3 regions of the Proteus columbae genome follow, and region 2 is predicted to be linked to each of the others. Evidence: predicted binding sites of a transcription regulator. Region 2 holds the regulator's gene; each other region holds the start of a gene.

Region 1 (4,433 bases), 750 kb from region 2:
CACTTCTCTTAATTCAGCTTCTTGAGAAGTAATAATTTCTCTCTGAGCACGTAATTCTTGCTCTAGCTGTTCTATATTTTGTTGTAAAGAGGGGATAATCACCGCTTTTTCTTGAGCGATAGCAAGCTGTGTATGATTTTCACGTAGCATGGCTTCTTTATCGGATAAACGTTGTTGGATAGACCACCAAACCAGCGCGCCGCCAACAAGCACTCCACCTAATAAACCAATGATCCCGTATAACAACTGAATATCCACTAAAGTGACCTTTTTACTTTCCAGCGGGCTACGTTAAAACGCATAGGTAATATTGTCTAGCAACAATTTACATCATGACTTGATTTGCGATAAAGGACGCAGTTATCCCATCCATTTCGCAAGCCATTGCAAACCAAAAGCACCAGGCGCCAAAATACCAAATGCCCAAATCATCGCTGATATTAAATTAGCAATTTGAAAATAACGTTGTGGCATTGCGCAAATACCCGCAACTAATGGGACAATTGCACGAAAAGGTCCAAAAAATCGTCCAATAAACACCCCCCAAATTCCCCAACGATTAAAGAATTGATGACCTCTAACTAATGTTTGTGGTGAGCGTGAAATGGGCCACAAGTTTCTCACACCCTCTTTATAGTGAAATCCTACCCAGTACGATACCCAATCACCAAAGAAAGCACCTAATGCAGCAGCAAGCCAAATCGGCCAGAAAAACAGACCACTCTCACCAATTAAGGCACCTAATCCTAATAAAATAACCGTGGCAGGAATAAGCAAAGAGATAAATGCAAGTGACTCGCCAAAAGCAAGAAGAAACACGATCGGAATAGCCCAAATTTCGTGCTCTTTTACAAAAAGAGTGATGGTATGAATAATGTCTTGTACTGTCAAAATAGAAACCTTAAATTCGGTTAACCTAAGTAAAATAAAAAATTTTGATTAACCGAATATAAATCACTTTATTATTCGAGAAAATAATTTTGTAAGGAATCTCGGCTAGACGCATCTAGACCGATATCTTTCTCTAGCCAAGTATCCACATTACCGTAATGCTGATTAATACTCGCCAATGCTGTTTGCAGAAACTCTTCTTGTACTGAATAAACATAGGCAAATTTATCAACAATGTGATCACTCATTGTTTTGGCATGTTCTTCTAAAAGATAAGCACGATAAGGCGCTAATGTTTCATTGGTCAGCAAATAATCTTCCATCACCAAATCTAAAGATGCGCCAAGCGCAAATAACACTAAAGCGGAGCCAACACCTGTTCTGTCTTTACCCACAGCACAATGTTGCACAACTCCCCCTTTCTCTGGTTGCTTTAATAATGTTGCCAGTTGTTTATATGCAGGGTTATTAATAGGAAGTAATTCATACAACTGGAACATAAATGCCTTTGCATCAAACTGTTCGAGGATCTCAGGCGTTAGCTTTTCCAAATTAGCAGAAACTTCTTTCGATAATGGGTTCGCAGGTGCATGGTAATATTGCGCACCTTCCCAGACACGGTCTGGTTTATCAACGATTTCGCCACTATCACGATAATCAATAATTTGAAAAAGATTTTTATCAATAAGAAGGGATTGATCCGTATCCGTCAGCCTATCCAGTGATCCAGAGCGAAATAACATACCTGGTTTGATAATACCACCGTTGCTTAATTTTTTACCTCCTAGATCACGGAAGTTAATTCCACCGGTTAAAGGCAACACTGAAGGGTGTGTCTGCAAAATATCAGTCATATTTATTTTCTCATTGTTTTATTGTAAATAATTCTCAATTACATTATCAAAAATGTAGTTCTATTGACATAGTATATTAAGCTAATGAATTATTGCATAAAAAAAGCCCTTAACACTTACGTATTAAGGGCTTCTATCAGCGATTCGAAATATTATTTCATTAAAATACGAGCCGCTTCAATCACGATACCGAGTGCATTATTTTCAGTTTTCTTCAGTAATTCCGCATCTGGAATTTCTTGTTGAGTACGGTTTACGATAACACCCGCAACCATACCTGCACGTAAACCTTGGCTTGCACACATTGTCAATAATGTTGCAGATTCCATTTCATAGTTCATTACGCCCATTTCTTGCCACTCTTTCATAGAGCCTTTGAAACGGCGGACAACACGACCTGTATAGGTGTCATAACGTTCTTGTCCTGGATAGAATGTATCTGAAGATGCAGTAACACCTACGTGTACAGTTGAGCCATTGTCTTTAGCGGCTTTGTACAGTGCATTCATACATTCAAAATCAGAAACAGCTGGGAATTCCATTGGTGCGAAATGTAAGCTTGCGCCATCTAAACGAACCGCAGCCGTAGTTACAAGAATATCACCTACATTGATATGTTCTTGAATTGCACCTGTTGTACCGATACGCAAGAAAGTACGGATACCTAGCTGTGCTAATTCTTCAACAGCGATAGAAGTAGATGGGCCACCGATACCTGTTGAACAAACAATGACAGCTTTGCCATCAATTTCGCCACGCCATGACGTGTATTCACGTAAAGAAGCCAGATGAACTGGGTTATCCATTAATTTTGCAATTTTTTCAACACGCTTAGGATCACCTGGAACAATTGCTAAAGTGGCACCCTGTAGGTCATTTTTGGTTAAACCTAAGTGAAATACATCAGACATATCGGACTCCTCAATGGGACAAAACCAATGATCATTAAATTAAAAGTTACTGTATCAGTTTTCCAGACCTTTTTAGTGACCAATATCACTTACAAGGCACCAAACAAAGTAACAATTTCATAAAATTGTGATTATCATCACTAAAAATGGCATTTGAAATACATTATCAATATTCGCCTGCATCAATAATTAACTAAAATAAATATTCCTCTCATCAGTATAGATGCGATAAATACATTATCGAATATAAATACCCCAATATATACACTCTAAATAATTCAAGATGTAGCTAGGCGACGAGTGAATGAGTCGCTAGAAGCATACATCAGTATGTGACTAGCGCGAATAAACGAAGTCAACAACGCTACAACTTGAAGTATGACGAGTAGCTTGAAGTACAACGAGCATAGCGCGTACACTACCCGCCCTTAAAATAAACATCTAATGTGACAAACACATCGTCACTGGAGTGAACATGAGCTTATTTAACCAAATTTCGAGCCTACTAGGCGGCGAAAAAATCAATCAATACAAAACCGTCCTTGAGTGGGTTGGATCTCAAGGTGGCATTGAAGGCTTAGTAAAGCAATTTGATACCGCGGGTTTAAGTGAGCTTATTCAATCATGGATAAGTACCAATGCCAATTTACCAATCAGTGCAAAGCAAATCGTCGCTGTTTTTTCATCTCCAGTGATTAATGATCTTGCGTCGAAAATTAATTTAAGTGCGACAGAAGCTTCTGAAATGGCCGCGCAATATTTACCTAAATTAATTGATAAAGTCACACCTGATGGCGTTGTACCTAAAGACTTAGATTTAGTCAGTGCGGGAATGGATATTTTAAAAGCGAAGATTTTCGGTGGATAAATAAACAAACTGTTTTAATGCGTTTTCCCTTACATCCCATAAGAGAAAACGCATCACGTTCTTAATAATCAAATTTGATTACAACAAACCTTCTTCAATCAACGCTTCATGAAAACGTTGTTTCTCTTCAGGTGTTGCCTGAATACGTTCTAAAGGTACATCCAAAGCATAAGGGATATTTTGTTGTGGTGAATAAACGGCTAATACGTAGGTATTTCCATTTTGCTCAATCACAATAGGCGGTGTTTTCTTATTCCCTGAATAAGCAATACGAATATCTTTACCCTCTAAATTAAGATGATAAGTTGCAATAAATTGCTTATTACTCACAACCATTTTTGCGGGAATGGCTATTAACTTTAAAGGTTGAGTGCCTACTGATAATAATGCTTTTTTTACTTTACTGATCAGTATTTGACGATAAATAAAAAAGATCACACTAAAACCAAACAAGCCGATAAAAATAATCGTACTAATTAAGCGAAGCCAAATATTATCTATCGCCACATCAACGGTCATTTTACTGAGATCATTTGCATCAGCGACGGGTTCAACTAACACATCTTTAGGGCCTAAATCTAAAAAAGTAAAATTACGCGAAACTTCATTGCCTTTATAACGTAAATCAACACTACAGTTAGTCAGAACAAAGAGTTGAGAGCGACAAGAGCCATTCACCGTAGCATCAACAGGTACTGCATTCTCACTGATTTTATAATCATAAAGAATATTGGGAATTTGATAAGCACTAAATACAGTCATTGCTAACATGAAAATAACTAAGAATAAGGTGCGAAATAATCCACCATCTCCTCTTAGTGGAACTAATTTCAAAGGTCGAGTTGGAAAAGCATCTAATACCTTATCCGAAAGTTTAATGCTAGTTTGCACAATAATTATATCCATAAA
Region 2 (4,433 bases):
ACGGCATGGAGCCAACATGATGGAAATGTTGATGAAATTATGGGAATTCGCCATCGTACTCTGCCAATTGAAGGGGTTCAATTTCACCCAGAAAGTATTTTAAGTGAACAAGGGCATGAGCTATTAAATAATTTCCTTAAATATTAAATGGATAGCATTTAAATAGCGAAATAACGCCTTTTTATACAAAACCACATTTGATTTTTTATTCATATTTAGTGATTATATTTTCATATTGAATATGAATAACGATCAGGTGGGGTAATGACAAAGCAAAGCATCAACCGGGCAACTTACGATCAAGTAATGTTGCCAATTTATTCACCCGCAGAATTTATTCCTGTCAAAGGGATGGGTAGCCGTGTTTGGGATCAGCAGGGAAAATCGTATATTGATTTTGCTGGTGGTATTGCTGTTTTAGCACTGGGGCATGCTCATCCTGCTCTTAATCAAGCCTTGAAAGAACAAAGCGAACAACTTTGGCATGTTAGTAATATTTTTACTAATGAACCAGCATTGCGTTTAGCACAAAAATTAATAAATAACACATTTGCAGAACGTGTCTTTTTTGCCAATTCAGGCGCAGAAGCGAATGAGGCAGCATTTAAGTTGGCTCGCCATTATGCCATCACTCGCCATAGTCCTTATAAAACTAAAATTATTGCTTTTCACCATGCATTCCACGGCAGAACACTGTTTACAGTATCTGTTGGTGGGCAACCTAAATATGCAGATGGTTTTGGCCCTAAGCCTGCAGATATCGTGCATATTCCTTTCAATGATTTAGAGGCGGTTAAAGCTGTTATTGACGACCATACTTGTGCTGTCGTATTGGAACCTGTGCAAGGTGAAGGTGGTGTCACGGTAGCAACACCTGAGTTTATGAGGGGGCTACGTGAATTGTGTGATAAGCATCAAGCTCTGCTTGTTCTTGATGAAGTACAAACAGGTATGGGACGTACAGGCAAGCTTTTTGCCTATATGAACTATGATGTGACACCAGACATTATTACAACTGCAAAAGCGCTAGGAGGTGGTTTTCCACTCAGTGCGATGTTAACAACACATGAAATAGCTTCTGTAATGGGCGTAGGGACTCATGGTACAACTTATGGTGGCAATCCATTAGCTTGTGCAGTGGGTAATGTCGCATTTGATTTAATTAATACACCTGAGGTACTTGAGGGTGTAGAAAAGCGCTATCAATGGATTGTGGATGAACTGGTGGCAATTAATCAAACGTACGATGTCTTTTCGCAAATCCGTGGACAAGGTTTATTGATCGGTGCGCAATTGGCACCACAATATAAAGGTAAAGCCAAAGAGTTACTCGGTCTTGCTGCCAAACATGGCTTAATGATGTTAAACGCAGGAGCCGATGTAATGCGTTTTACACCATCGTTAATTATTACCCAAGAAGAATTACAAGAAGGAATGGTGGCATTAAAAGTGGCTATTGCGGAATTTGTAAAAGGGTAGTGCGGACTAAAAACCCCATCTATAAGGATGGGGTTTATACAGATTGTATCATCAATAGCCCTTTTATTGGGCTATTGTTTGTTCGGGGTGGGGAAACTTAGCGAGTCCCGTAAACGACGATAGTTTTACCGTGTGCTGAGATCAGGTTTTGATCTTCTAGCATTTTGAGAATACGGCCTACAGTTTCGCGTGAACAACCAACGATTTGACCAATTTCCTGACGTGTAATTTTAATTTGCATGCCATCAGGATGCGTCATGGCATCGGGTTGTTTTGCTAAGTTTAGTAAGGTCTGTGCAATACGGCCTGTAACATCAAGGAAAGCAAGGTTACCTACTTTTTCTGATGTTGTTTGTAATCTGTTCGCCATTTGAGCAGAAAGGCGCATCAGAATATCAGGGTTAACCTGAATTAATTGACGGAATTTTTTATAGGAAATTTCTGCTACTTCACAGGCTGTTTTTGCTCTAACCCATGCACTACGTTCTTGATCTTCTTCAAATAATCCAAGTTCACCGATGAAATCCCCCTGATTTAGGTAGGAGAGGATCATTTCTTTTCCTTCTTCATCTTTAATAAGAACAGCCACGGAACCTTTAACAATATAATAAAGTGTTTCCGCTTTCTCACCTTGGTGGATCAGCGTGCTCTTGGATGGATATTTGTGAATATGGCAGTGTGACAAAAACCATTCAAGAGTCGGGTCTGTTTGCGGCTTGCCGAGAACCATTCGCGTTATCCTCTGTACGTTAAATGCAGCCTTTCAAAACGGATAGGTTCCCTTTTGATACAGCGTGCTTAAAAATCCTATCTTTACCTATTAACTTCCTGAGAACACGGTAAGTTAATATGGAGTAGATTATAATAAATGAGAAAATAATGCATTGATCTTAACCACTATCATCAAGCAGATATTGTTTTTAACACAATTAGTGCATTAAGTCTCGTTTTACGCAGTCAGCATAATAAACCTATTTGCTAATTGCTAGTTGAATTATGAGAATGTACTCTTTTAGTTTCTGTCATCTTTAGGGGAAAATAAATGGAAGCGAGAGTTAAGTGGGTAGAAGATTTATCTTTTGTCGGTGAGTCTTCTTCTGGTCATCAAATCATGATGGATGGAAATTCGGGTGATAAAGCACCAAGTCCAATGGAAATGGTATTAATTGCTGCAGGTGGGTGTAGCGCTATTGATGTTGTGAGCATCTTACGTAAAGGTCGTCACCAAGTGACTGATTGTGAAGTGAAATTAACATCAGAAAGACGCGAAGAAGCCCCTCGTCTATTTACTGATATCAATTTACATTTTATTGTTTCAGGTAAAGAATTAACGGATAAAATCGTAGAACGAGCTGTTCAATTATCCGCAGAAAAATATTGTTCTGTTTCTTTAATGCTAGGAAAAGCAGCCAATATTACGCATTCATTTGAAATAAAAGATGCCGACTAATTTTGATATTTTAAAATAAAGTTTAATTCGAAAAATAATATCCCTTAATTAATGGGATATTATTTTTATAGAGATAAATTTTATTTTGGTTAACTTATCTTTTCGCCATTTAATAATTTTTTGACTAATGGCGCCATAATTAATTCCATCGCTAATCCTAATTTCCCGCCCGGTACAACAATAGTATTTATTGTTGACATAAATGAGCCATGCAACATCGCAAGTAAATAGGGAAAATCAATATCGGTTAAGCCTCGAAAACGAATAACAATAAAGCTTTCATCGAGAGTGGGGATTGCTTTGGCAGAAAAAGGGTTTGAAGTATCAACCGTTGGAACTCGTTGGAAGTTAATGTGAGTGCGTGAGAATTGAGGAATAATATAGCTAATATAATCATCCATTGAGCGTACAACCGAATCTCTTACCGCCTCTTGTGAGTGTCCTCTTTCTGTGGTGTCTCGAATAAGCTTTTGTATCCACTCTAGGTTTACGATAGGGACAACACCCACTAGTAAATCAACATGTTGTGCGACATCGTGCTCATTGGTGACAACGCCCCCGTGTAACCCTTCATAAAAGAGAACATCGGTATTGTTTGGCAAAGGCTCCCAAGGTGTAAATGTACCTGGTAATTGGTTGTAGGGAGTGGCTTCATCATAAGAGTGTAGATACTTGCGAGATTGACCTTGTCCTGTATCACTATACTGACTTAAGGTCTTACTCAGTAAGCTAAAATCATTTGCTTCAGGGCCAAAATAACTGATATGTCTACCTTGTTCTCTGGCTTTTCTTATCGCCATATCCATTTCAGGACGGGTATAGCGATGGAAACTATCTCCATCAATCAATGCAGCATTTGCATTGAGTTGTTGGAATATCTTACGAAAAGCTTGGCTTGTTGTGGTAGTTCCTGCACCACTTGAGCCAGTCACTGCGATGATCGGATGCTTGATTGACATAGGTTATCCTTTTGCTAAATAAGGTTGGCCCTTATTGACGGCGATACATCGCTTGCTTTGAATAACTAACCAGAGCGAAACTGCGATGCCGGCATAATATTGACGCTCTCATGAAGTTCTGACCAAACCAATACGGCTTCACCGGATTTAAGTTGTTTTTTTACGTCGGCGACTTTTTGTTCAAGCGTTTTCTCTTGGATACCATAATCAGTGCCTTCTCGTAAAACAAAACTTTCAATAAGATTATCAAGTGTCTCTGTGGAAAGCTCATTCCAAGGAATTATCATTTGGTTTTCTCCAAATAAGCGGATAACCAGTCAGGTATTCGGCTTTCAAGCCACATCACGGGTTTAGAAAGTTTTCCACTTACAAAACCGACATGCCCACCAAACTCGGTGAGTTGATATTCAATGTTGTTTGGTAAGGTTGTGATATCAGGAATAACATCCGCAGACATAAAAGGATCATCTTTCGCGTGAATAATCAGTGTTGTTTTCTTTATTTTATTTAATAAAGGTAATGCACTGCATTGGCGATAATAATCT
Region 3 (4,433 bases), 1.9 Mb from region 2:
TTATGGCAGCATTACTGATGGCATTAACTTTATCTGCATGTTCTCCAACCGCAACATCAGAGGGTACTGGGGGGTATTTTGATGACTCCGTGATCACCACTAAAGTGAAAACAGCGCTAATTGGTGAAAAAAATCTTAATTCAACACAAATCAGCGTTGAAACATTTAAAGGTAAAGTTCAACTAAGTGGTTTCGTCTCTTCTCAAGCAGATGCCAATCGTGCCATTGAAACAACACGTAAAGTAACTGGTGTAAAAGGGGTTATAAACTCAATGGTTATTCGCTGATCCGCTTTTATTCTCGTCTTCCTTTAGCCCTAATTTTCTAGACCACTTCGGTGGTCTTTTTTTGTCCAAGATTTTTGTCTTAATCATTTAATCTTTCATAAAGTAGATCAATTTTTGCAAAAAAAAACAAATAAGCTAAAAAGTGTCTATTTTTACTCCACGCTAGAATTAGCTCATAAAAAGAACAAATAAGAAATATTACTAATCATTTTGAGATTATAAGTTAACCACCTTATTATCCTGAATATCTCCTCTGTTGATATCATTTTATTCTTTTTCTATTTTCTTCTATCTATTGATAGATAAAGCCGTTTTACTAAATCCAAATATAAAGATGTATTTTAAATACATCTATAAAATACACTCTTTTACTTATTAAAATGCCAGCAACTCTTAATAAATAAAACTACACTTTTTTATTTTGATAATATCAATAAATAAAAGATGTATATTAAATACACTTTAATGAATGTTAAAATGCTAAATGTCTTATTTCAGATGTATATTTACCTATTTAATGTTGCTTTTAATAACTCATAATTCAGGTATTAATAATAAAAAAAGAAGCTGTATATAATCTAGAAATGAAAGATTTTTAGTAAATCAAAAAGATAAAAAAAGCGAAGGTAATCTTCGCTTTTTCATTATGAGATATTCTTTTAAAGAAAGAATAATTAGAAACGGTAACCCACACCAAACATAAATACAAATGGGTCTAAACGTGTTTTAACGTCAAAATCTTTGTCCGCAACAGTGCTATTAAATCTTGCTTTTGTTTCGATGTTCATCCACCAAACAGAAGCATTCAACATCCAGTTTTTATCAAGGTTATAATCTAAACCTGCCTGTGCCGCAAAGCCCCATGAATCCTTAAGATCAAGACCATTTAAGCCTAAGCCATCTACAGCAGGGTTATTATTAAATTTCTCATCAAAGAAAGTGGTAAAGTTAAGACCTGCACCTAAATAAGGACGTAATTTATCTTCACCATTACCGAAGTAATATTGTGCCATTAATGTTGGTGGTAAATGTTTAACTTTTGCAATTTCACCTACACCCGTCAATGATACTTTATGTTCAAAAGGCGTTGCTGCTAATAACTCAACCCCGATATTATCAGTGATCATATACCCGAAAGTTAAACCTAATTGGGTATTATTATTTACTTCAAAATGGTCGCCACCTAATATTGCATCAGAACCCGCATTAGGACGAACTGTTGCAGTACCCGCACGGAATAAAAAATCACCTGCTTGGTGAGCAAAAGAAATAGAAGGCGCAAGAGTTGCAGCCGCTAAAATAAGCGCAGAAAGTTTTTTCATTATTTAACCCATTCCTGTAATAAGTAAAATCTCCGCTAAAAATATAACCATTTATTGATAATTATGATCTAATGCCGATCACAACTTTGAAATTATTTTTGCAGAAAGTGTTATTTCTCTTTTTATTATTTATCAATACTATTATTTATAATTGATCCACATCAAATTACCCATTAATACCATTTTTTCTTATAATTAAATTTATTATTACTGTTATTTTTTGAATAAAAAATATCCTTAAAAGACATATTTAAAAATAAAGTTATTATTGTGTTAATATAATGTTTATTTTATTTTCGGTGATGAGGGTGTTCTGATTATCAACATCAAGAAACAATCCAAATAAGAGAAGTAAGAGAAAATATCCCTTTTTGTTGTTGTAAAAGGTACAATAGCGCGCATTGACACAGTCTATTTTTATAGGAGCAGTTTCATGCCTACCACGGCACGCACAATCTACCGAGACAGTCTTAATTTTTATAAGAATGAACGACGTAGCATTGTTACTCTTTCCGCTATTCTTGCTATTATTTTAGCGTTCATTCATGTCTTCATTGGCCCTAATCCTCAAGAATACCAATTGATGATTGAATTTGTGGCTAATTTTAAAAATACACAGCTTTCTTCTGCCTCTCCTGCTGAGTTAGAAGCAATGTCAAACAGTGTCGTGGGTATTGCCAAAAAAGTGTTATCACTGTATGCATTTGAAACATTACAGCAAAGCATCTTGGTTCTAACCTTATTGATGTTCGCCATGGCAATTTCCACAGGTCATAACGTCACCTTAGGTCAAACATTTAATGCAGCCCTACCTCGCTTACCTAAAATGTTCCTATTGATTGTACTGTGCTCTATTTTGATTAGCGCCGGTTTTATGGTGATGATTATTCCTGGCATCATTTTATTAATTGGTTTTGCATTAGCCCCCGTTGTTTTAGTACGTCAACAAAATATGGGAAGTGCAATACGTTTGGGTTGGAAGGTTGGATTTAGTGAATCGGCTGCGCTGATCCCTGCTTTAGGTATTTGGATCTTATTGCAGTTCGGCATTGGTTTTGTGAGTAATCTTACAATTCAACTACCTGATGTTATCCATAACTTCTTATTCTACTTCCTAAAAAATATGGCTTCGGCTTGGATGATTATTTATCTGTTCCGTTTGTTTATGTTGGTTGAAAACAAATACACAACGCAACAGCATTAATCTATTCAAAGCGTTATCATTACCTATAAAAAATCCCGTGTATAAGCTAATCACTTATCACGGGATTTTGTTATTGATTATGTACCAATAAAGTTTAACCAGTACACTTAGAGAGTAGATGTATGACTCGTTGTTGGCGCATCTACTGTATTCTCATCATTATTTTCAGCGTCTTGTTTTAGTGCCTCTTTTCTTGCTTCTTTCTGTTTTTCTTTGATCTGCTGTCGGCTTTGATACAAGCGGATCACAAAATAGAGATCTGGGGCAATAATCAAATCATCTTCATTGAGCGAAATTTTATTCCGTTCTATCCAACGATTTAACTCCGTTCTGCGCCCCGCTAGAACCAATTTAACGCCTTTTATTCGTAATTCTCTTATTAGCTCATCAATGGCAGCAAATACGCTGACATCATCATAAGTAAAGCTTACAGCAGCATCTACCGCTAACCATGCCGGTCTTTGAGGTGCGCTATCAACCAGTTGTAGTACTCGTTTTTTAAAATAACCCACATTAAAATAAGTCAGTGGTGAATTAAAACGGTACATCATTAAACCATCAATAGGCTCAATGCCATTATCCTTATTCATTGAATGAACCATTCCTTGTTCATCAACACCCAACAACTGATCGCTAGGTCGAAAAACAATACGTAAGAATTGTAATAGACCTAATAAAACCGCAAAACCAATACCATTAATCAGACCTGTCAATAACACAGCTAATAATGTAAATGATGCCAATGTAAATGCTTGTTTATTACGCTTACGATAAGACCAAATATGACGAATACTAAGCAGTGACCAAGAAGAAACTATCAACACTATCCCTAACGAAGACAGTGGAATATAAGCAAGAAAATCGGTCATAAATAACAACACGAGCAAAATCATCAATGCGGCAATAATAGAAACTAACTGCGTTTTCCCCCCAACGGAGTCATTGACCGCTGTACGGCTACTTGCCGCACTTACAGCGAACCCTTGAGACAATGCGGCGGCAATATTGGCAATACCTAATGCTTTTAATTCTTGGTCTGCATCGACATCATAACCATTTTTGCTGGCAAAACTGCGGGCTGTCATCATAAAACTCACAAAACTAATGACAGCCAAGTTTATGGATGGAACTAATAATTCTCGTAATACACCAGGATGAAATCCACTCATCGAGACTACTGGCAGAAATAGATCAACATTTCCAGCCTCTTTATTCACAATAGCAATACCATAGCTTGCTAAATCAAATTGCCAGCTAAGATAAGTCATCACAACCATGGCAATTAATGGCGCAGGCCATCGGCTCCGAAAATAGCGAATACCCAATAATAAGGCGAGTGTTATCGCTGACATCAATAACGTAGGTAAATGTGCATCCATTAATCGAAATGGGACTTCAATGAGTTTTTCAATTAAGTGGTCTGGGGAAGTATCAAAACCAAATACTTTACTAATTTGCCCAACCATAATGGTGATCGCAACACCATTTAAAAGCCCTTGAAGAATGGGGCGAGAAAGAAAATCAGTAAAAGCCCCTAATCTAAAATGGCTGGCTAAAATACACCAAAACCCCGTCATCGCTGTCATGATAATCGCAAGTTGCCATCGAGTATTTTCATCA

What was found. The regulator CRP, encoded in region 2, controls carbon source genes, mostly activating them, when cyclic AMP is high. The targets are predictions, from matches to a motif close to ATGTGANNNNNNTCACAT.
Region 1: a site for CRP is predicted at 2,730-2,747, ahead of udp (uridine phosphorylase). Genes of this name have one in related genera too.
Region 3: a site for CRP is predicted at 1,759-1,776, ahead of ompW (outer membrane protein OmpW). Genes of this name have one in related genera too.

The regions. Positions count from the first base shown of each region.
Region 1 covers NZ_CP043925.1:399,370-403,802, reverse strand. The annotation lists gene rmuC (DNA recombination protein RmuC) at 1-258, opposite strand, end outside; gene F1325_RS01970 (DedA family protein) at 361-891, opposite strand; gene F1325_RS01965 (tyrosine-protein phosphatase) at 963-1,745, opposite strand; gene udp (uridine phosphorylase) at 1,898-2,656, opposite strand; gene F1325_RS01955 (YidB family protein) at 3,132-3,524, shown strand; gene F1325_RS01950 (hypothetical protein) at 3,603-4,430, opposite strand.
Region 2 covers NZ_CP043925.1:3,765,044-3,769,476, reverse strand. The annotation lists gene F1325_RS17545 (aminodeoxychorismate synthase component II) at 1-147, shown strand, start outside; gene argD (bifunctional acetylornithine/succinyldiaminopimelate transaminase) at 265-1,479, shown strand; gene crp (cAMP-activated global transcriptional regulator CRP) at 1,577-2,209, opposite strand; gene F1325_RS17530 (OsmC family protein) at 2,522-2,929, shown strand; gene F1325_RS17525 (phosphoribulokinase) at 3,019-3,888, opposite strand; gene F1325_RS17520 (YheU family protein) at 3,954-4,175, opposite strand; gene F1325_RS17515 (hydrolase) at 4,172-4,433, opposite strand, start outside.
Region 3 covers NZ_CP043925.1:1,825,009-1,829,441, reverse strand. The annotation lists gene F1325_RS08875 (BON domain-containing protein) at 1-287, shown strand, start outside; gene ompW (outer membrane protein OmpW) at 962-1,609, opposite strand; gene F1325_RS08865 (YciC family protein) at 2,043-2,813, shown strand; gene F1325_RS08860 (SulP family inorganic anion transporter) at 2,921-4,433, opposite strand, start outside.